3 regions of the Candidatus Allofournierella merdavium genome follow, and region 1 is predicted to be linked to each of the others. Evidence: a T-box and tRNA genes for the amino acid it is inferred to sense, from the RefSeq annotation. Region 1 holds a T-box; the other regions hold tRNA genes.
What was found. The T-box of region 1 lies ahead of pheS (phenylalanine--tRNA ligase subunit alpha). A T-box ahead of a tRNA ligase gene usually reads a tRNA of that ligase, here a tRNA-Phe.
Positions count from the first base shown of each region.

Region 1 (7,445 bases):
CCTCCGATGTCTTCCGCCTTACAAAGGCGGCGATGGCTGCCCCCGCCCATGGCGGGGCCTCGGTGGTAGTATGCCCGGCGCGCCGGGCATTTAATCAGCTTTTCTCCAGCACCGCGAAGGCCAGGGCCAGCCCCGCCTCGTGGCTCAGGGAGAGGGCCGCGTGCAGCCCTTTTTCCGCCAGGTGGGCCGCCGCCGCGCCCCGCAGGGCGTAGTAGGGCGCGCCGCTCTTTTCCCGCAGCACCTGGATCTCCGCCAGGGCAAAGCCCCCCAGGCCTTTGCCGCAGGCCTTCAGAAAGGCCTCCTTGGCGGCAAAGTTCGCCGCCGCGCTGGCGGCTTTGCGCGCCGGGGAAAGTTTTTCCAGAAAGGCCCGCTCCTCGGCGCCGAACACCCGCTGCCAGAACGCCTCGCTGGCAAGGCTTTTCTCCATCCGCTCCACCCGGACCATGTCCGCGCCCACGCCTGCGATCACGGCCATCCCCTCCTTTTTTTCGCAGTTTTATGGTACCACGCCCCGGCCCGGTTTACAAGGCGGCAAAACCTGTCTTTTTTGCTTGCAAAACGCCGGCGGGTGTGCTATGATTGGCTTTGTAAAACGCGCTGACGAAGGAAAGTAGCGCCGTTCTCCCGGCACAGAGAGGGACCCCCCGGCTGCAAGGGCCCCGCGGCGGGGACGGAGGCGAAGTTCCCTTCCGAGCGGCTTTGCTGAACCTTCGGCAGTAGGCAGAGACGGCCTTCCCCCGTTAGCGGGAGCTTGAGTGTTTGCTCAAAGAGCAAGAATCCGGGTGGTACCGCGGAGCTTTGACCGGCTTCGTCCCTGTGAATACACGGGGGCGAGGCCGTTTTTGTTTGCCCCCAGAGGAAAGTGAGGAAACAACATGAAAGAGGCATTGGAACAGATCCGCCGCACGGCGGACCAGCTGATCGCCGCCGCCGCGGACGAAAAGGCGGTGGAAGAGCTTCGGGTGCGCTTTTTGGGCAAAAAGGGCGAGTTGACCGCCATCCTGAAGCAGATGGGCAAACTCTCCGCCGAGGAGCGCCCGGTGGTGGGCGCGCTGGCCAACCAGGTGCGGGAGGAGATCGACGAGCGCATCCGCGCCCGGATGAAGGAACTGGCCCAGGCGGCCCTCACCGCGCGCCTGGCCGGCGAGACCATCGACGTGACCCTGCCGGGCAAGCGCCCGGAGCAGGGCGGCCTGCACCCCTTCCACCTGGTGCTGGACGACTTCAAGCACATCTTCCTGGGCATGGGCTTCGACGTGGTCAGCGGCCCCGAGGTGGAGCTGGACCACTACAACTTTGAGATGCTCACCATCCCCAAGACCCACCCCGCCCGCGACACCCAGGACACCTTCTACATCACCGAGAACATCCTGCTGCGCACCCAGACCAGCGGCATGCAGATCCGCACGATGGAGCAGCGCAAGCCCCCCATCCGCATCATCGCCCCCGGGCGGGTGTACCGCTCCGACGCGGTGGACGCCACCCACAGCCCCATCTTCCACCAGATCGAGGGCCTTGTGGTGGACGAGGGCATCACCTTCAGCGACCTGAAGGGCACGCTGGAACAGTTCATCAAAAAGCTCTACGGCCCCCACACCAAGGTGCGCTTCCGCCCCCATCACTTCCCCTACACCGAGCCCAGCGCCGAGATGGACATGAGCTGCTTCAAGTGCGGCGGCAAGGGCTGCTCCATGTGCAAGGGCGAGGGCTGGATCGAGATCCTGGGCTGCGGCATGGTGCACCCCAAGGTGCTGGAAAACTGCGGCATCGACTCGGAGAAGTACACCGGCTACGCCTTCGGCATCGGCCTGGAGCGGGTGGTCATGATGCGCTACGGCATCGACGACATGCGCCTTCTGTACGAAAACGACCTGCGCTTCCTCAAGCAGTTTAATTGATAAGGGGGACAAACACCAATGGTTTTACCGATGAGTTGGGCGAAGGAATTCGCCGATTTTGACTGCTCCGCCAAGGAGATGGCCGACCGGCTCACCATGACCGGCAGCAAGGTGGAGTGCTATACCAACGCCGCCGACGCCGTGGAGAACGTGGTGATCGGCCGCATCGAGTCCATCGTGCCCCACCCGGACTCCGATCACATGGTGATCTGCCAGGTGGAGGCGGGCCAGGGCACGCCGCTGCAGATCGTCACCGGCGCGGCGAACCTCAAGGTGGGGGACCTGGTGCCGGTGGCGCTGGACGGCTCCACCCTCCCCGGCGGCGTGAAGATCAACAAGGGCGTGCTGCGGGGCGTGGAGAGCAACGGCATGCTGTGCAGCCTGGCCGAACTGGGCCTGACCGTCCACGACTTCCCCTACGCCATTGAGGACGGCATCCTGGTGCTGGATGCGCGGGACTACCCCGAGGGCATGCCCGCCCCCGGCACCCCGGCGGTGAAGGCGCTGGGCATGGACGACGTGGTCTTTGAGTTCGAGATCACCCCCAACCGCCCCGACTGCCTGGCGGTGCGGGAACTGGGCCGGGAGTGGGCCGCCACCTACGGCACCCCCTTCAAGGACCACACCCCGGTGGTGAAACCCGGCCACGGCAGCGTGAACGACCTGCTGAAAGTGGACATCGAGAACAGCGACCTGTGCCTGCGCTACTGCGGCGCGGTGGTGGAAAACGTGCGGGTGGCCCCCAGCCCCAAGTGGATGCGGGACCGGCTGCGGGCCTGCGGCGTGCGGCCCATCAACAACCTGGTGGACATCACCAACTATGTGATGCTGGAGTACGGCCAGCCCATGCACTGCTTTGACCACAAGTATGTGAACGGCCAGCACATCCATGTGCGCAACGCCAAGCCCGGCGAGCACATCGTCACCCTGGACGGGGTGGACCGGCCCCTCAGCCAGGAGATGCTGGTGATCGCCGACGACGCGGGCCCCATCGGCGTGGCCGGCGTGATGGGCGGCGAGTACAGCGGCACCTACGAGCACACCACCCGGGTGGTGTTCGAGAGCGCCATGTTCTACGGCCCCTCCATCCGCACCACCGCCAAGAAGCTGGGCCTGCAGACCGAGGCCTCCGCCAAGTACTCCAAGGGCCTGGACCCCAACACCTGCGCGCCGGCCCTGGCCCGGGCGCTGGAGCTGGTGCAGCTGCTGGACGCCGGCGACGTGGTGGACGGCGTGGTGGACATCTACCCCGCACCCCGCACTGAGAACCGGGTGCCCCTGCGCCCCGAGGTCATCAACCGGCTGCTGGGCACCACCCTGAGCCGTGAGCAGATGGTGGACATCCTTCTGCCCCTGGGCTTTAAGATGGAGGGGGACGTGGTGGTCTGCCCCACCCTGCGGGACGATGTGAAGCGGGACTGCGACCTGGCCGAGGAGGTGGCCCGGTATGTGGGCTACAACAAGCTGCCCAGCACCCTGATGCGGGGCGTGGCCGAGGCCCGGCCCACCCCCCGCCAGAGCTTTGACGAAAAGCTCACCCGCACCCTGGCGGGCTACGGGCTGTGGGAGTGCGAGACCTTCAGCTTCTACAGCGCCAAGTGCTTTGACCAGATCAACCTGCCGGCGAACGACCCGCTGCGCAATGCGGTGGTGATCTCCAACCCCCTGGGCGAGGACACCAGCATCATGCGCACCACCGCCCTGCCCAGCGTGATGGAGGTGGTCGCCCGCAATTACAGCGCCCGGGCCGCCGCGTGCGCCGTGTTCGAGCAGGCCACCGAGTACCTGCCCAGCCCGCTGGCCCACGAGGTAGCGGACAACGACTTCAACGACTACCCCGCCCTGTGCAAAAAGCTGGCCGCCGAGGGCAAGACCCCCAGCGACCTTCTGCCCACCGAGTTGCAGAAGCTCATCCTGGCGGCCTACGGCCCCCAGTGGGACTATCTGGCCATGAAGGGCGTGGCGGAGGGCCTGCTGGCCACCGCCGGCATCCGGGACTTCACGGTGCAGCGCAACGCCGCGGGCACAGCCTTCCACCCCGGGCGCGCCGCCGACATCTATGTGAAGGGCGAAAAGGTGGGCACCGTGGGTGAGATCCACCCCACCGTCTGCGCCAATTACGGCATCAAGGCCCGGGTGGTGGCCGCCGACCTGGATCTGGACAAGCTGTTCCAGCTGCGGGGCGGCGAGCCTCAGTTCACCCCGCTGCCCAAGCACCCCGCCACCAGCCGCGACCTGGCCCTGGTGGCCGACGAGGCGACGCCCGCCGCCGAACTGGCCGGCTGCATCCGGTCGAACGCCGGCGAGAATCTGGAGAGCCTGACCCTCTTCGACGTGTACACCGGCGAGAAGGTGGGCGAAGGCAAAAAGAGCCTGGCCTATAACCTGGTGTTCCGCGCGGCGGACCGCACCCTCACCGATCAGGAGGTGGACGAGGCCATCGGCCGGGTGCTGAAAGCCCTGGGCGAAAAGGGCGTGAGCCTGCGCAGCTGAGCTTCTTTGTGTCCTTTCGGGCGCCGTTTCCCGTTGCGGGAGACGGCGCCTTTTTGTCCCGGCAGGGGCGGCCTTCACAAAATACCCGCAAATTTGCCCGCCGGCCGCTCTTGCAATCGGGGGCGTTATCCTGTATACTATGCTTATAAAATCATTTCCTTTGCAAAGGGGGGCCCGAGAGATGTCTGATCCTACCGCTGTATTCTCCATCTACGACGAACGCGACCGTGAGATCCGCGCCGTGGTGCAGGAGGTGTACGACGCCCTGAAGGAAAAGGGCTACAATCCCATCAACCAGCTGGTGGGCTACATCCTGTCGGAGGACCCCACCTACATCACCACCTACAAAAACGCCCGCTCCCTCATCCGCAAGGTGGACCGGGATGATCTTTTGCAGGCGATGGTGCGCAACTATGTGAATCCCTGATCCTTCAAAGGGGGGCTCCGCCGGCCGGCGGAGCCCCCCTTTTTTCGCCCTTTGGCGACCTGGGCGCGGCCGGCGGCTTTATTGCAAAGCCCCCGGCTTTTTGCTATACTGAAGCGTGTATCCTGACATGAAAAGGGGGGCGTGCCATGGCGCCGATCCGGGTGCTGCACTGTGTGGCGGGCTTGGGCCACGGGGGCTACGAGAGCCTCATCATGAACCTCTACCGCAACATCCACCGGGAGAAGGTGCAGTTCGACTTTGTCTCCTCCTTTCCCGGCGTGTACGAAAAAGAGATCGAGGCCCTGGGCGGCGTGATCCACCGCATCCCCTTCATCACCCAAAAGGGGCCCTTCGTCTACACCGCGGCGCTGGACCGGGTGCTGCGCGCTTCGCCCCGGTACCCCATCGTCCACTCCCACATGGACAAGTTCAGCGGCCTGGTGATGCAGCGGGCGGCGAAGGCGGGCATCCCGGTGCGCATCGCCCACAGCCACAACACCAAAAACGAGGGGGGCCTTGCCTTTCAGCTGGTGAAGGACCACTACGGCCGGATGGTGCTGCCCTGGGCCACCGACCTGTTCGCCTGCAGCAGGGCCGCCGCCGACTGGATGTTCGGGGCAAAGGCGGCCGACGCCCACATCCTCTTCAACGGGGTGCAGCCGGAGGCCTTCGCCCCCGACGCCGCCGCCCGCGCCGCGGTGCGCGCAGAACTGGGCCTTGCCGGGGACGTCTTCGCGGTGGGCCATGTGGGCCGGTTCACCGAACAGAAGAACCACGCCTTTTTGCTGAAGATCTTCGCCGCCCTCCACGCCCGCCGGCCGGACAGCGCCCTGCTGCTGGCGGGGGACGGCCCCCTGCGGCCCAAAATAGCCGAACAGGCGCGGCGGCTGGGCCTTTCGGAGGCGGTGCGCTTTCTCGGTCTGCGGGAGGATGTGCCCGCCCTGCTTTCCGCCATGGACTGCTTTGTCTTTCCCTCCCTGCACGAGGGACTGCCGGTGACATTGGTGGAGGCGCAGGCGGCGGGGCTGCCGGTGGTGGCCAGCAGCGCCATCACCGACGAGGTGTGCATCACCCCGCTGGTGCGGCGCATGGGGCTGGACGAGCCCGCCGGCGAGTGGGCGGCCGCCGCGCTGGAACTGGCCGGCGGCGGCTTTGCCGCCCGCCGCTGCCCCGCCGGGGCCATCCGCGCCGCGGGCTACGACATCGCTGACACCGCCCGCTGGCTGGAGGAATTTTATCTCGCCCGGGCGGCGCAGACGGAGGGAAGATGACCATGACAAGACCGCTGATCACGGTGGTGGTGCTGGTGTACAACGCGGGGGCCTACCTTGCCCCCTGCCTGGAGAGCATCTCCCGCCAGACCCTCACCGACTTTGAACTGCTGCTGGTGGACAACGGCAGCACCGACGGTTCCGCCGAGGCCTGCGACGCCTTCGCCCGGGAAAATCAGCGCTGCACGGTGATCCACCAGGAGAACCTGGGCATCATCGGCGGCCGGGGCGCGGGGGTGCAGGCGGCAAAGGGGGAGTATCTCGCCTTTGTGGACTCGGACGACCTGCTTCACCGACGGATGCTGGAAGAACTGGCGGCCAGCTGCCGGTCCACCGGCCTGCCGGTGGCCTGCTGCCGCTTTCTGCCCTTCTTGGGGGAACAGCCCCCGGAGGTGCCCGACGAGCCCCAGGCGCGGTTGCGCTTTGAGGCGCCGCTGCACCTGGACGCGCTGCTTCACGACAAGCGGGTGGAGTACAGCCTGTGCAACAAGCTGTACCACCGCAGCCTGTTCGAGGGGTTCGACTTCTCCTCGCCGGTGATCTACAACGAAGACCTGTACCTCAACTGGCACATCCTGCAACGGGTGAAGGGCATGGCCTTTGTGGACCTGGTGGGCTACTTCTACCGCCAGCACGCGGCCTCCACCACCCACCGGCCGCTGCACCGCCGGGCGCTGGAGGACCAGCTGTCGGTGGCCTCCACCATCCTGAACGAGGCGAAGGACAGCGCTCTGGAGCCCACGGCCCGGGCGTTTTACTATGAAAAGCTGCTGTATCTGGACAGTATGATCCTGCGGCAGGAGAACGCCCGGGACTTCTCGGCGGACCACCGCTTTCTGCTGGCCCAGCTGCGACAGGGGCTGCGCCGGGCGCTGACGCTGCCCCGCCTGCCCGGGAAGATGAAGGTGGTGGCGCTGGTGGCCTGCATGGGCGGGCCCTTCTACCGGTGGCTCTGCCGCCTGCTGCTCACCGACCGCCGCTGAATTTTTCGACCGCCCGCCCGGCGGGCAAGGTGCCCTTTATGAAACTGCTCTTTATCCTGGACACGGTGGAGTTCCCCCTGGCCCCCACGCCGGCGCTGGCGCGGCGGGTGGCCTGCCTGCTGGCGCGGCGGGGCCACACCGTGCACCTGCTGGAACTGTGGGACGGGCAGACCCCGCCCCCCGCCGCCGACGGCTGCGTCGGCCACCCGCTTGCTTTTGCCGACGAGCGCCGGATGAACGAGGCGCTGGAGTTCGGCCACGCCGGCGGCACGCCGGTGCCCCTGCGCCTTGCGCGGCTGGCCGCGAGGCCGGACGCGGCGCTGGCCGCGGTGCGGCAGATCGCCCTGAAGCGGCCCCGACGGCTCACCGCCGC
Region 1 is NZ_CALWND010000006.1:157,320-164,764, reverse strand. It holds gene ACH2A7_RS06575 (holo-ACP synthase) at 95-475, opposite strand; T-box leader at 589-819, shown strand; gene pheS (phenylalanine--tRNA ligase subunit alpha) at 876-1,898, shown strand; gene pheT (phenylalanine--tRNA ligase subunit beta) at 1,917-4,391, shown strand; gene ACH2A7_RS06560 (IreB family regulatory phosphoprotein) at 4,573-4,818, shown strand; gene ACH2A7_RS06555 (glycosyltransferase family 1 protein) at 4,965-6,089, shown strand; gene ACH2A7_RS06550 (glycosyltransferase family 2 protein) at 6,086-7,072, shown strand; gene ACH2A7_RS06545 (glycosyltransferase) at 7,111-7,445, shown strand, end outside.

Region 2 (7,445 bases), 120 kb from region 1:
CCCACGACATCCGCACCCCCCTCTCGGTGGTGATGGGCTACGCCGCCCAGCTGGAGGAGGCGTCGGACCTGCCCCCCGCCCGCCGGCGGCAGGCGGCCGCCGTCCGGGCCCAGAGCCAGGTCATCCGGGATCTGGTGAACGACCTGAACCTGACCATGCGGCTGGACTGCGCCATGCAGCCGCTGCGCCGCACGGCACTGCGGCCGGAGGCCTTTGTGCGGCAGACGGCGGCGGATTTTCTCAACGGAGGCATGGCGGAGGGGTTCGATCTGGAGGTAGACCTGCCGGACGAGCCGCTGCCGGCGATCGAGGCGGATCCTTTCCTGCTGCGGCGGGCGGTGAACAATCTGCTCACCAACTGCGTGCGGCACAATGCCCCCGGCTGCGCCATCCGCCTGGGGGCGCGGGCCGAAAAGGGCCGGCTGCTGCTCTGGGTGGACGGCGGGATCATGGAGGCCGAAAAGCCTGCCCCCGCCCGGCCGGCGGAACCGGACGGGAGCGCCGCCCACGGCACCGGCCTGCAGCTGGTGGCCCAGATCGCCGCCGCCCACGGCGGCCGGGCGGAATTTTTCGCCGGGCCGCCCTTCCGCTGTGAACTGCGGCTGCCGGCGAAGGGATAAGCCCTGTGGCACGAAAGAAAACGCCCACCGGCGACACGGTCTTTTCCCCGTTCCGCCGGTGGGCGTTTCTTCTTTTCAGTCATGTTTTTCTCTGTTGCAGCCCCTTTTTCAGCATCCGCAGCGTGATGGCCACGATCGCTGCGTAGATAATCCCGCTGGAGACGGCCGAGAGCGAAAGCATCCCGTTCTCCTCCCCGGTGCCCATCACCATGATGAGGGTATTCTGCAGCGTCAGCACCGCCACCAGCGCGTCGATGAAGTTGACCGTCCGCAGTTCCCCCGCCAGTGTATTGCCGCAGGGCCGGCGCCGCTGCCGGCCCAGGTGCAGGGAAGCCATGGTGATCTTCCAGGTGGTGTAGGCGGCCATGGCAATGGCCGGGATGCGCCCCATGGACACGGGTTTGTCCAGCACCACCATCATGGAAATGGGCAGGATCAGCGCCAGGTCCAGCGCCAGCAGCAGCCCGGCGCTGAGGAGGAACGCGCTGCTGCGGCAGCGGTCCTGCTGCTCCGGCGGGAGCGTCCGGTTCCTTTTTTCCGCCAGAAGGGCGATGCCCCGGACGGCGGTGAGCAGGAGGTAGAACACCCCGATGCTCCCGTGCCAGGCCGACCGGTGGAAAAGCCCCAGATACCCGTTGTACGCCGCAAAGAGCGCCGTGCAGCCGGCGGAGGCCTCCGCGCCCAGCAGGGTGCGGCGCACATAGTCCTCCCGCCACGCCCGGAGGGCGCCCGCGGCCGGGCCGTTACACTTCATGGCCGCCCTCCCGGGGGCGCACACAGGACTCGATGATGCCGGCGATCATCTCCACATCGTCCGCGCAGTCCCGGCCCAGCCACTCCTTTACGATGGCGGCGATGCCCTCCACATAGTAGGCCATATAATAGGGGCGGTGGGCCGCCGGGATCTGGAACCACTCCAGAATGGGGCCGAGGATATGCCGTTTCAGTTCCCCGTAGCGGGCGTCCGCCCCCACGCTGCCCGGGTTGCGGAAGGCCGCCCGGTAGACTTTTTTGCTATCCCGGATAAAGTGAAGATAGGGCACAAGGTACTCCCGGGTGACCAGCACCAGTTCTTCCCGCCGGCGGCTGCCCAGGTTTTCCAGCACCTCCTGCTGCCCCCGGGGGAAATAGGACAGAAACCGCCGGTCGATGGTCTCCAGCGCCTCGCTCACCAAATCGGCAACGGTCTCATAGTGCAGATAAAAAGTGGACCGGTTCACGCCTGCCCGGCGGCAGATCTCCTTCACCGTGATGTATTCCAGATCCTTTTCTTCCAGCAGTGCGATGAGGGCCTCGTCCATCCGCAGGGCGGTGTTGAAATATTTGCTCTCGGACTTGTTCATCTGCCGCCCTCCCCTTGCTCATTCCGCCGAATCGCTGATCTGCCGCGCCAGCTGCATGATCTCGAAGGCATACTTCTCCTTGCCGGCCCGCAGCAGCTTTTTGTAGATGGGGTAGTTGAGGCCCACCCCCACGATGCCCAGCAGCCCCAGCAGAATGCCCACCCCCGTGAGCAGCACACCGCCGCCGATCACCTGCATGGAAAGGCACATCCCCAGCCCCAGCACCAGGGTCATCAGCACGCCGAAACTGTAGGCGAAGATGTTGGCCGGGCCCTTTGCCCGGCGGTCCAGCTTGCGCAGGGCCACCACTTTGGAGGTGCCTTTGGGGGCGTATTCGTTGGCAATGGCTTCCGCGAAAATTTTATCCGTGTTCATGGTGAAATTCTCCTTTTATGATCGTTCTTTCGCAGCTGCTGATACGATCATACAGGAGAACAGGCCAAAAGGGAACGACATCTTCGGCCCTGTGTGCCGATTTCAGCCGCCGAAGGAACGATTTTGCCCCGCAGGGTTTTGCTCGCCCGAAACCTTGCGCCGCGGCCCTTCGCCGCCGCAAGCGCGATGCCGCCCCCCTGGGCGGCCGGGGCCCCCGCGGAAATTTGCGTCAGCAAAGTTTCGCGGGGAGAAGGAGGAATGACGGAGCGGTATGAGAAAGGCCCGGCCTTTTGACCGGGTGTTCTGAATGGTGCGGAGTCCAGACAGCCGCCCCCCGGGCGGCCGGGGCCCCCATGAAAATTTGCGCAAGCAAAATTTCATGGGGAGAAGGAGGAATGACGGAGCGGTATGAGAAAAGCCCGGCCTTTTGGCCGGGTGTTCTGAATGGTGCGGAGTCCAGACAGCCGCCCCCCGGGCGGCCGGGGCCCCCATGAAAATTTGCGCAAGCAAAATTTCATGGGGAGAAGGAGGAATGACGGAGCGGTATGAGAAAAGCCCAGCCAAACGGCTGGGCTTTTTGAATGGAGCGAAGTCCATTCCGACGTGGTGCCTCCGATCGGAATCGAACCAATGACACGGGGATTTTCAGTCCCCTGCTCTACCAACTGAGCTACAGAGGCGTATGGAGCGGCTTACGAGGCTCGAACTCGCTACCTCCACCTTGGCAAGGTGGCGCTCTACCAGATGAGCTAAAGCCGCCTATGGTCGGGATGACAGGATTTGAACCTGCGGCATCCTGCTCCCAAAGCAGGCGCGCTACCGAACTGCGCTACATCCCGTCATTGATCTCACTTTCAGGCCGATCGGACCCAAAAGCACAGATAAAGAGGACCGCAGCTCCCTTCGCGCAATCGTCGCGTGCGGCGCCGCACCAAAGGGCGGCTGGCCCGCTCGGTTGCGCATCAAGGGCTCCGCCTCGCTGCATCCGCCACCGGCGGCGCTCGGCTTCGCCCACCGAACTGCGCTACATCCCGTTGGCTGGAGGCCGGCCGCGTCCTGTCGTTTTGAGAACCGCGCCGCATCCCGTTACGAACCGCCGGGAGACGCCGTGTGACACGGCCGCCCGGCAGGGCGCTTTTGCTATTATAACCGATTCATCCCCCCGCGTCAATGCGGAGGGACGAATTTTTTTGATTTTTCGCGCCGGGTTCATTCCTGCTGCCGGTCCGCGGTCTCCTCGCCGCCCTGGATGAGGGCCTGCTTTTGCTCCAGTTCCTGCTCCATCTGGGCCTCTTCGGTCTTGATCTCCCAGTGGATGAGGAAGGTCAGCGCCGCCCGCAGCACGATGATGGCGCCCACGATGGCGATCTCACTGAACTGGCGCACCACCACGGTGCGCAGGATCTCGCTGCCCAGCTTGAACTCCAGGCCCATGGCCATGCCCTTGGCCAGCTTCAGGCGGGTCAGGGGGTCGCGGCGCACATAGTTGTAGATGCCCTGCAGCGCCGCCACCACAATGACGCCCACACCGATGAATTCCAGCAGCACCACCGACAGATTCACCAGGGTCACCAGACCCTCGTGCAGCCCGTTATAGAAGTTCTCGAAAAACATCGCCTCCGCGCCGCTCAGCGGGGCCGGCGGGGCCGGCGTGGCCGCCGGGGCCATGCTCGCGATCGGTTCCATGTTCGCTCCTCCCTGCGCCGGCCTTCCGCAAAGCCGGGCGCATCTCCTTATTTTATATAAGTATAGCAGATGTTCCCCTGTTTGCATAGGCCCCGGTGAAAGCTGCCATACAAAGGGGAACGGGCCCCGCTGTGCCTGGCGGGACCCGTCTTTTTTTGTCAGCGATACATGCCGTTGACCTGCATATAGTCAAACAGCTGTTTGCCGTGGTGCTGCTCCTGCTGCTGGATGCCGCTGAGCACCTGGCGGCTCTTCTCGTCGCAGAATTCAAACACGGAGGTGTTGTAGGCCGCGGAGACATACTTCTCGGTGGCCAGCAGGTCCGCCACCAGATAGGCGTCCTTCTTTTTCCCCGCCCGGTTCGCCGCGGACTGGCCGGGCGCCGGCTGCTGTTTTGCCGCTTTGGGCTGGGTGGTCTGGGGTTCGGGCACCTTGCCCGCCAGCATCTGCGTCACCGTGTCGTAGTGGTTCTGTTCCGCCTGGGCGATCTGCCCCAGCATGGTCTTGAGGGCCGGGTCGCAGGCCGCCTCCGCGGCCTTCTGGTACTTCTCGGCGCACAGTTTTTCCTCGTTCTGCAGGTCCTTCAACAGGCTCTGCTCCTTTTTGGTCATAGCCATATTCCTTTTCTCTCCTTTTTTCGCGCGGCGCGCGGTTTGGTGTCAGTGTTCCCAAATCCTCGCCCGGTATGCAAAAGCCGCCCCCGGCGGCCCTGTGCGGGCCGCCGGGGGCGGCAAAACACCAATATGACGGGGGCTCAGTCCTCCACCCAATCCTTCGCGCGGGCCACGGCCTTGTGCCAGCCGGCCACCAGCCTGGCCCGCTTTTCCTCCTCCATGGCCGGCTCGTAGAGTTTATCCAGCGTCCACTGGCTGCGGATGTCGTCCAGGCTGGACCACACCCCCGTGGCCAGACCGGCCAGATAGGCCGCCCCCAGGGCGGTGGTCTCCCGGATCATGGGCCGGCGGATGGTGCGGCAGACGATATCCGCCTGGAACTGCATCAGGTAGTTGTTGGCGGAGGCGCCGCCGTCCACCCGCAGCTCCCGCAGCTGGATGCCGGTGTCCTCCTCCATGGCCCAGAGCACGTCGGCGGTCTGGTAGGCGATGGACTCCAGCGCCGCCCGGATGATGTGGTTGCGCCCCGCGCCCCGGGTCAGGCCCAGGATGGCGCCCCGGGCGTACATGTCCCAGTGGGGCGCGCCCAGGCCGGTGAAGGCGGGCACCACATAGACGCCGGCCGAGTCCTTCACCTTGGTGGCGAAGTACTCGGTGTCCGACGCCTCGGTGATCAGGTGCAGCTCATCCCGCAGCCACTGCACCACCGCGCCGCCCACGAACACGCTGCCCTCCAGGGCGTACTGCACCTTGCCGCCGATGCCCACGGCGATGGTGGTGAGCAGGCCGTTTTTGCTCTGGTACATCCGGTCGCCGGTGTTCATCAGCAAAAAGCAGCCGGTGCCGTAGGTGTTTTTCGCCTCGCCCGGCTCAAAGCAGGTCTGGCCGAAGAGGGCCGCCTGCTGGTCGCCGGCGATGCCCGCGATGGGCACCTCCACCCCCTGAATGTTCATGCAGCCGTAAATTTCGCTGCAGCCCTTCACCTGGGGCAGCATGGCCATGGGGATGCCCAGGCGGGCGCAGATGGCCTCGTCCCAGCACAGGTCCCGGATGTTGTAAAGCATGGTGCGGCTGGCGTTGGTGTAGTCGGTCACATGCACCTTGCCGCCGGTGAGTTTCCAGATGAGCCAGGTGTCCACCGTGCCAAAGAGCAGTTTGCCCGCCTCGGCCTTCTCCCGGGCGCCGGGCACGTTCTCCAAGATCCATTGGATTTTGGTGGCGGAGAAGTAGGCGTCCACCAACAGGCCGGTGCGCTCCTTCACATAGGCGGTGAACTCCGCGTCCTCCTTCAACTTTTCGCACAGCGCGGCGGTGCGCCGGCACTGCCACACGATCGCGTTGTACACCGGGCGGCCAGTCTCCTTGTCCCACACGATCGCCGTCTCCCGCTGGTTGGTGATGCCGATGCCGGCGATCTCCCGCACGTCCACCCCGCTCTGGGCCAGCACCTCCATCAGCACACCGTACTGGCTGGAGTAGATCTCCATGGGGTCGTGTTCCACCCAGCCGGGATGGGGATAGTGCTGGGTGAACTCCTTCTGGGCCAGCTGCACGATGTTCTGATGCTCGTCGAACAGGATGCAGCGGCTGCTGGTGGTGCCCTGATCCAGGGCGATCACATACTTCTTCACGGCGTGGCGCCTCCTTCTGTATATGTTTCTCCCGCTTCGGGCATTGCGCCCGCCGGGCCATTTTACATCTCCCAGACCGCCGGGCAGGTGGTGGACACCGCCGCCGCCCCCGCCCGCATGGCGGCCATGACCTCGTCCTTGTATTTGATCAGCCCGCCGGCGATCACCGGCGTGGCGGTGGCCTGGGTGATCTCGGTGATCACCCGGGGCATGATGCCCGGCAATATTTCAATGAAGTCCGGCTTGCCCACCGCCAGCTGGGCAGGCAGGTTGGACAGGGCCAGCGAGTCCAGGATAAAGGCCCGCTGCACCGTGAGCAGGCCCAGATGCCGCGCCCGGCGCACCAGGGCGGGCCGGGTGGAGATGATGCCGTCCGGCGCGCACATCCGCGCCAGGCCGTCCACCGCCACCTCCCGCTGGCTCAGCCCGTCCAACAGGTCGATGTGCACAATGGCCAGCTTGCCGGCGGCCCGCACCCGCTCCACCAGGTCGGGGATGTTCACCACCGTGCCGAACAAAAGAAAGACCACCTCGCACTCGCTTTTCAGCGCGGCGGCAAGGCCCGCCTCGTCCTTCACCGCCGCGATCACCGGGCAGTCCACCATGCGCTGTTTTTTGGCCTGTGCATTCTCCAACCCCAACACTCCCTTGACGGCCTGCGCGGCCGGGTTTGACAAAAAATAAACCATTTGAAAAAGCGGGGCGAACCACCGTTCGCCCCGCTCCGCTCTCGTTTGGACGATATATATTATCGCAGATATTTTTACCATTGTAAAGCGGGCCCTGTGGTTTTTGTTATATACCACCATCCGAAAAGCGTTTTTCTATTCAAAATGTACAAGGCGTACCCGTCAGCCCAGGAAGTTGGTGATCCAGGTCTGGGGCACATAGGAGCCGTTGGTGCCGGACATGCACACCAGCATCCAGGCCATGAGAATGGTGTTCACGAAGGTGCCGACCCAAACCGTTTTGGTCAGCTGGTAGGCCTTGCGGCTGACAAAGGTGAGGATGGGCAAAAAGAGCACCGCGCCGTAGGTCAGCAGGAAGGAGGTGACCGACTTGCCGGGCATCATGCCGCTGTAGTCTACGATGTGGGTGATGCCGCACAGCGCCCAGACGCCCGCCACCGCCAGCGCCACCGTGATGACCACGTCCAGCGTGGGGCCCTTTTTGCCG
Region 2 is NZ_CALWND010000006.1:39,071-46,515, reverse strand. It holds gene ACH2A7_RS06020 (sensor histidine kinase) at 1-620, shown strand, start outside; gene ACH2A7_RS06015 (hypothetical protein) at 700-1,374, opposite strand; gene ACH2A7_RS06010 (TetR/AcrR family transcriptional regulator) at 1,364-1,963, opposite strand; gene ACH2A7_RS06005 (dihydropteridine reductase) at 1,982-2,338, opposite strand; tRNA gene ACH2A7_RS06000 (tRNA-Phe) at 2,943-3,018, opposite strand; tRNA gene ACH2A7_RS05995 (tRNA-Gly) at 3,022-3,097, opposite strand; tRNA gene ACH2A7_RS05990 (tRNA-Pro) at 3,101-3,177, opposite strand; gene ACH2A7_RS05985 (DUF1622 domain-containing protein) at 3,548-4,024, opposite strand; gene ACH2A7_RS05980 (spore coat protein) at 4,183-4,641, opposite strand; gene glpK (glycerol kinase GlpK) at 4,779-6,269, opposite strand; gene ACH2A7_RS05970 (glycerol-3-phosphate responsive antiterminator) at 6,332-6,904, opposite strand; gene ACH2A7_RS05965 (alpha/beta hydrolase) at 7,121-7,445, opposite strand, start outside.
Region 2: it has a tRNA-Phe gene. The T-box ahead of pheS (phenylalanine--tRNA ligase subunit alpha) is inferred to sense a tRNA for this amino acid. The anticodon was not compared.

Region 3 (7,445 bases), on a different contig from region 1:
GCTATGTGCAGAACCCGGTGGTGGAACTGCCGCTGCGGGCCGACGGCAAGCTGGATGTGGGCGGCGCTGTGGGCAAGGACGGCACATTGAGCGTCGTGCGTGATCTGGGGCTTAAAGAGCCCTATGTGGGTCAGATCCCGCTGGTGAGCGGGGAAGTGGCCGAGGACATCACCGCCTACTATGCCACCAGCGAACAGACCCCCACCGTGTGCGCGCTGGGGGTCCTGGTGAATCCCGATCTGTCCATCCGCTGCGCGGGGGGGTACATGATCCAGCTGTTGCCCGGCGCCACCGATCAGGAGATCACCACCCTGGAGCAGAACATCGCCAAGGCTCCCAGTGTGACCCGCCTTTTGCAGCAAGGGATGGGACCCAAGGAGATCATGGACCTGGTGCTGCAGGGCTTTGACCCGCAGGTGCTGGATGAATACGACGTGTGCTACCGGTGCGATTGCAGCCGGGAGCGGGTGGAGCGCGCCCTGCTGAGCATGGGCCGCAAGGAACTGGAAAGCCTTGCCGCAGAGCAGAAGTGCGTGGAAGTGAACTGCCAGTTCTGCGACAAAACCTACAATGTGGACGTGGCAAAACTGCTTCGCTCCCTGTAAAAAAACGGACATTCGCATGGTTTGCCCGCCTTTGGAGAAACTAAAATAAAGTTGAGAAATAGTCTTGACAAAGCAGGTAAGATACGGTAAAATAAACAACGTCGCCAAAACACATCGGCGATGCAAACCATGGGATTTGCGGCTTTAGCTCATCTGGTAGAGCGCCACCTTGCCAAGGTGGAGGTAGCGAGTTCGAGCCTCGTAAGCCGCTCCATTTTTAAGGAAGTTTAGCTCAGCTGGGAGAGCATCTGCCTTACAAGCAGAGGGTCAGCGGTTCGAGCCCGTTAACTTCCACCACCGTGGCCCGGTAGTTCAGTCGGTTAGAACGCTAGCCTGTCACGCTAGAGGTCGTGAGTTCGAGCCTCATCCGGGTCGCCAATTTGCCTCTGTAGCTCAGTTGGTAGAGCAGGGGACTGAAAATCCCCGTGTCATTGGTTCGATTCCGATCGGAGGCACCATTTTTTGCGGCTTTAGCTCATCTGGTAGAGCGCCACCTTGCCAAGGTGGAGGTAGCGAGTTCGAGCCTCGTAAGCCGCTCCATAAAAAGAACCGACTTCTCCTCGGTTCTCATCTGGTGCCGTGGCCAAGTGGTAAGGCAAAGGTCTGCAAAACCTTCATTCACCGGTTCAAATCCGGTCGGCACCTCCAGTTTCGCCGCAAGCGTTCCGCTTGCGGCGATTTTTTTGTTGGTTGCCGATTTACCCTCCCTTGTGCTATACTAACGTTATATATACGCATTGTGCAGGAAAACCCAAAAGACGTGGGCGCGGGGATCGGGCATCCCGTTGAACCGAAAGAAGGCTCTGCAACGGCAGGAAAAATCTGTCCCGCAGGGTCGCCCGCCTGCTTCGGTTTACCGGGCACGAATGTGACGTGCCGGAGAGGCCGAAATCATGCAAACCATAAAACGCCGCATTCGTGCGATTCATCTCACTTGGAAAGGGGAACAGGGAATACCAATGGCGCGCAGAGACAAAATAAACTATTATCTGGATCTTGCGGAGAGCGTTTCGCAGCGGGGCACCTGTATGCGCCGACACTACGGGGCGGTGATCGTGAAAAACGACGAGGTGATCTCCACCGGTTATGTGGGGGCGCCCCGCGGGCGTAAGAACTGCGATGATATGAAGGTCTGCATCCGTGAAAAGCTGCAGATCCCCCGCGGTGAGCGGTATGAACTGTGCCGCAGCGTTCATGCGGAGGCCAATGCCATCATCAGTGCTTCCCGCGATAAAATGCTGGGCAGTTCGCTGTATCTGGTGGGCATTGACATGGCCACCGGCGACTACGTCAAAAACGCCAGCAGTTGCTCCATGTGCAAGCGGATGATCATCAACGCGGGCATCGAAAAGGTGTATATCCGGGATACCCGCGACGAATACCGCATGGTCCTTGTGCAGGATTGGATCGACAACGACGAGTCGCTGGAGGGTGTGTTCGGATACTGATTCAAGAAGGCGGTTTGCGTTTTGAAGGACAATAAACTGAAAACGATCTTTGTCTGCTCCAACTGCGGGGAAAGCAGCCCTCGCTGGATGGGGCGCTGCCCCAGCTGCGGGGCCTGGAACACGATGGTGGAGGATGTGGTCGTGCCCGAGCCGAAGTCTGCGGCGCGGGGTGCGTCCGCCCGGCCCGCCGGTGTCACTGGCATCACCGCGCGGCGCCTTTCGGAGGTGAGCACCACCGAAGAGAAAAGCCGCATCGTCACCGGCATCTCCGAGTTGGATCGGGTGCTGGGCGGCGGCATCGTGCTGGGCAGTGTGGTGCTGCTGGGCGGTGAGCCGGGCGCGGGCAAATCCACCTTGCTGCTGCAGCTGTGCGGCGCCATCAGCGACCGCTGTGAGGTGCTGTATATCACCGGCGAGGAATCGGTGCGTCAGATCAAACTGCGCGCCGACCGGCTGCAGGTGCCCCAGCAGAACATTCATCTCGCCGCCGAGACGGACATCGACGATATATGCGGTCTTATTGAGCAGACCAAACCGGATCTGGTGGTCATCGACTCCATCCAGACCATGCACTGCGGCGATGTTTCCAGTTCGGCGGGCAGCGTGTCCCAGGTGAAGGAGTGTTCCGCGCGTCTGCTGGCCGTGGCGAAAAGCTGCGAGATCCCCACTTTTATTGTGGGCCATGTAAATAAGGATGGCGCCATCGCCGGCCCTAAGGTGATGGAGCACATTGTGGATACCGTACTCTACTTTGAAGGGGACAAAACGCTGCCGTATCGGGTGCTGCGGGCGGCGAAAAACCGCTACGGCTCCACCAACGAGATCGGGATGTTCGATATGACCGGCCACGGCCTGACCCAGATCGAAAACCCCTCGCAGGTGCTCCTGGAAGGCCGTCCGCTGGGCACCAGCGGCAACTGTGTCGCCTGCACCATGGAAGGCACCCGCCCAATCCTGAGCGAAGTGCAGGCCCTGGTGACCAAGAGCAGCTTCAATGTGCCGCGCCGCACCGCCAGCGGCTTTGATTTCAATCGTGCCAACCTGCTCATCGCGGTCCTGGAAAAGCGGGCAGGGTACTTCTTCGGCAGTCTGGATGTGTATCTGAACATCGTGGGCGGCCTGGAACTGGACGAGACCGCCTGCGATCTGGCGGTCTGCCTGGCCATGGTCTCGTCCATGCTGGACAAGCCCATCGATGACAAGACCGTGGCCATCGGCGAGGTGGGCCTCGGCGGGGAAGTGCGCAATGTGACCTTCCTGGAACTGCGGCTGCGAGAGGCCCAGCGCATTGGTTTTACCAAGGCCATCGTTCCGCGGCACAGCCTCAAACAACTGGATCCGAAAGAGTTTGCCGACATCGAACTGGTGGGCGTGAACTATCTGCGGGACGCCATCCAGGCCATCAAATAAGGAGCGGCACCGGAGCGCGCGCGATCTTGCGCCCCGGTGCTTTATTATAATGTAAGGGGTCTGGTGGTCACGAAGTGCCGTTTATCAGCCCACTTTGGTGTTGCCTCACAGACCGCCTTGACAAATCTTTTGGGGGAAGGTATACTAATTTCAATTAATATAATTTCGCTAAATAAAAATTTAGCGAAATTAAGGGGAGGGCAAACCCGGTTATATGAGCACCTATATCGATACCATGCATCCCGAGCGCCACGATCCGTATGAGGATATCCCGCGGGATGTACGGGATTTTTTGAATTACCTTGGCGCGATCCTCAACCGATCGCCCCGCACGGTCAATGCCTATTACATTGATCTGCGGCTGTTCTTCAAATTCCTGTTGCGTGAACGCGGCCTCGCTCCGTCCAACTGCGCGTTTGAGGACATCGACATCCGTTCTGTCGATACAGCGGCCATCGGCAGCGTGACCCAGTCGGAAATCTATGAGTATCTGTATTTTTTAAAAAACGAACGGCACAACGAACCAGCCGCCCGCGCCCGCAAGCTGACCAGCATCAAGAGTTTCTATCGATTCATGACGGTGAAGTCCAATCGCCTGTTGGATGACCCGGCCAAGGATATTTCTGTGCCCAGCCTGAAAAAGGCGTTGCCGAAATACCTTTCTCTCGAGGAAAGCATCGACTTGTTAAAAAATATACAAAGCGACTTTTACGAGCGTGACTTCTGCATCCTCACGCTTTTTTTGAACTGCGGCATGCGCCTGAGCGAACTTGTGGCTATTGATCTGAAGGATTTTCAGGAGGACACCATCCGCATCGTGGGCAAGGGCAACAAAGAGCGGCTGGTGTATCTGAACGCCGCCTGTATGGACGCGCTGAAGCACTATCGCGCTGCCCGTGCGGCGCTGGGCAACCTGCGGGACCCACAGGCTCTGTTCGTTTCCAAAAAGACGGGCAGGCGCCTGAGTGCCCGGCGCGTACAGCAGATCGTGGACCACTGCCTGCAAACAGCCGGGCTTGCCGGAAAGGGATATTCTCCGCACAAACTGCGCCATACAGCGGCGACGCTGATGTATCGCCACGGCAACGTGGATATGCTGGAACTCAAAGAAATACTGGGGCATGCGCATGTGTCCACCACCGAGATCTACACACACATCAACACCGAAAAGCTGCGAAAGGCCGCCAAGTCCACTCCCCTGTCCAGAATCTCCTATATACAGCCACAGGATCCCCAAGCGGTGTCAGAACAGCCTGCCGAAGACGAGAGTGAGCAGGACTGATAGCACGCACACAAGCATGGCGGCAAAATTCACGGCCAGGTAACGGCGGATCATGCGCCGTGCCGCTGTGCCAAGGCCATTCCCCCCATGCCCCAAGCAACTGCGCAGTAACCCACAGGACACATGGAAAGCGGACGCACTTAACAGTATCACGAACAGGCTGCCCAGCACCTCCGGAAGCCAAAACACCAGCGCCTGCAGCAAAAGCCCCTTCGCCGCGCCCAACTGCTGATACAACAGCGCGGTGAACACACCGGTGCCGGCGCCTTTCAGCAGCATGGTGATGGGGATCAGGCCAACGCCAAGCACACAGAATCCGGCGATGAGGACCAGGGTGAGTTGGCAGAACAGCGACAGAAACCCCACGCTGAAAACCATCGCCCCGTTGCCCGTGGTGCGCAGCCCCAGGTCGATGGAGGCAAAATAGCGGGCATAGGTCATCAGCGGCTCGCTCAGGATACGGCTGCAAACGGACCCCACCGCAAGCCCGCACAGATACAGGCCCCCCATCACACAGGCGGTCCGCAGCATTGCGGGGCGCGATGCCGCGCTGAATCTCTGCCGCCGCATTGTCTGCGCGGAAACGTTCGGGGTGGTGCCGCCGGTTCTGACCTGCCTGTCCGCCGGCTCCGCCGGACGAGGAGCATCGCGCTGCGGCTGTATGGGCTGCTGGCGGACCGAAAGCGGCGTTTTGACCGGGGCGGCGGGCTGCTGCGGGGGTCGTTGTGTGATTACAGTGTCGGAAGGGCGATACGTCCACATAGCTTGTACCTCTTTTTGGTTGTTTACAAAATTGTATGCGGTGGATCCGATCCCTATGAAAAAACGCTCCGCGCGTTGCAAAGCGGAGCGTTTTTCCTTTAACCGGGACGGCGGGTTCGTTTGCGTTCCGCTATCACGATCCCAAGATACCCGCCGAAGCAGCCGGCCAGGATGTAGCAGACCAGCTTGATGCCGGCGGTGGCGGTGAAGTCGAACTGACCGTTGAGCAGCGCGGCCGCAAGGTAGATCAGATAGTACGCCACCCCTGTGCACAGGCCACAGAACAAGCCGTTCTTTTTGAATCCTCGCGCCAGAGCGAGGCCACAGACAAAGCAGCCCAGACACACTGCACAGGTGGCCATGGGCACGGCGGACCATGCGGGCAACTGCGTTCTGGTGAACAGCCAGCTGCAGAAAAGCAGCGCAAGAAACGTCACGGCCAATCCCGCGACACCGGAGATCAGGATCTTTCCCAGAGGGCCGCTGGCATTGCGCCCCGGTTTCGGCTGTTTTGGCATAAAAAAGCACCTCCCTGCACACTAAAACAGTATGCGGGGAGGCGGCTTTTTAGTCCGGATGTTGTTATTTCTGCGCAGGAGTTTCCATCTCCAGCTTGTTCACGGCCTGCACGGCGGCGCGGCGGAAACGGATCTTGGTGCGGTCGCTGCCGGTCTCCAGCACGAAGGTGTCCTCTTTGATGGCGATCACACGGCCAACGATGCCGCCGATGGTGGTCACCTCATCGCCGATCTCCAGCGAGTTGCGCATCTCGGCTTCCTTCTTCTGCTGCTTTTTCTGGGGACGGTACAGCAAAAAGTACATCACCGCAAACATAATCACCAGCATGGCGATCATGCTGATGTTGCTCATCGTGTTGGGATCCATGGTGGACAGAAACTGAATGTTCATTGTCTAACTCCTCTCGAAATTCGGGATCGTATTGTATCAATTATAGCGGATACCGGCACAATTTGCAAGGGATTGCCGGATCAAATCCGGGTGTCCAGCAGGGTCACATAGCGGTCGTGGAAGGCCTCGTAGGTCCCGGCGTCCAGTTCGGCGCGGATGCGCTCCAGGAGGTGATTGTAGAAATAGAGGTTGTGCATCACCGCCAGACGCATCCCCAGCATCTCGTCGGCCTTGAACAGATGCCGCAGATAGGCGCGGCTGAAGTTGCGGCACACGGGGCAGTCGCACTCCGGGTCGATGGGGCGTTCGTCCTTTTCGTATTTCAGATTCTTGATGTTGATGATACCGCTCCAGGTGTTCAGATGACCGTGGCGGGCGTTGCGGCTGGGCATGACACAGTCGAACAGGTCCACGCCGCGCCACACGCCCTCGATGATGTTGCCCGGCGTGCCCACCCCCATCAGGTAGCGGATCTTATCCTTCGGTGCGAAGGGCTCCACCGCGGTGATGATGCGATACATCTCCTCCGCGGGCTCCCCCACCGCCAGGCCGCCGATGGCATAGCCATCCAGGTCCATGTCGGCGATCTGCTTCATGTGCTCGACGCGCAGTTCATCGAAGGTGCATCCCTGGTTGATGCCGAACAGCAGCTGATGCGGATTGACGGCGAGGCCTTCCGCCTTCAGCCGGGCCATCTCGGTCTTGCAGCGCGCCAGCCAGCGCACGGTGCGCTGGCAGCTGGCCTTCGCGTAGTCGTACTGGGCGGGATTCTCCACGCACTCGTCAAAGGCCATGGCAATGGTGGAGCCCAGGTTCGCCTGGATCTGCATGCTCTCCTCGGGGCCCATAAAGATCTTGTGGCCGTCCAGATGGGAGTGGAAGGTCACGCCCTCCTCGGTGATGTTGCGCAGTTTTGCCAGGCTGAACACCTGGAACCCGCCGCTGTCGGTGAGAATGGGGCCGTCCCAGCGGGTGAACTTGTGCAGGCCGCCCAACTCGGCCACCAGCTTGTCCCCCGGGCGCAGGTGC
Region 3 is NZ_CALWND010000002.1:129,819-137,263, reverse strand. It holds gene hslO (Hsp33 family molecular chaperone HslO) at 1-605, shown strand, start outside; tRNA gene ACH2A7_RS02080 (tRNA-Gly) at 744-819, shown strand; tRNA gene ACH2A7_RS02075 (tRNA-Val) at 827-902, shown strand; tRNA gene ACH2A7_RS02070 (tRNA-Asp) at 907-983, shown strand; tRNA gene ACH2A7_RS02065 (tRNA-Phe) at 988-1,063, shown strand; tRNA gene ACH2A7_RS02060 (tRNA-Gly) at 1,070-1,145, shown strand; tRNA gene ACH2A7_RS02055 (tRNA-Cys) at 1,179-1,253, shown strand; gene ACH2A7_RS02050 (dCMP deaminase family protein) at 1,565-2,053, shown strand; gene radA (DNA repair protein RadA) at 2,075-3,463, shown strand; gene ACH2A7_RS02040 (tyrosine recombinase XerC) at 3,678-4,745, shown strand; gene ACH2A7_RS02035 (hypothetical protein) at 4,707-5,507, opposite strand; gene ACH2A7_RS02030 (TIGR04086 family membrane protein) at 5,606-6,025, opposite strand; gene yajC (preprotein translocase subunit YajC) at 6,090-6,416, opposite strand; gene tgt (tRNA guanosine(34) transglycosylase Tgt) at 6,497-7,445, opposite strand, start outside.
Region 3: it has a tRNA-Phe gene. The T-box ahead of pheS (phenylalanine--tRNA ligase subunit alpha) is inferred to sense a tRNA for this amino acid. The anticodon was not compared.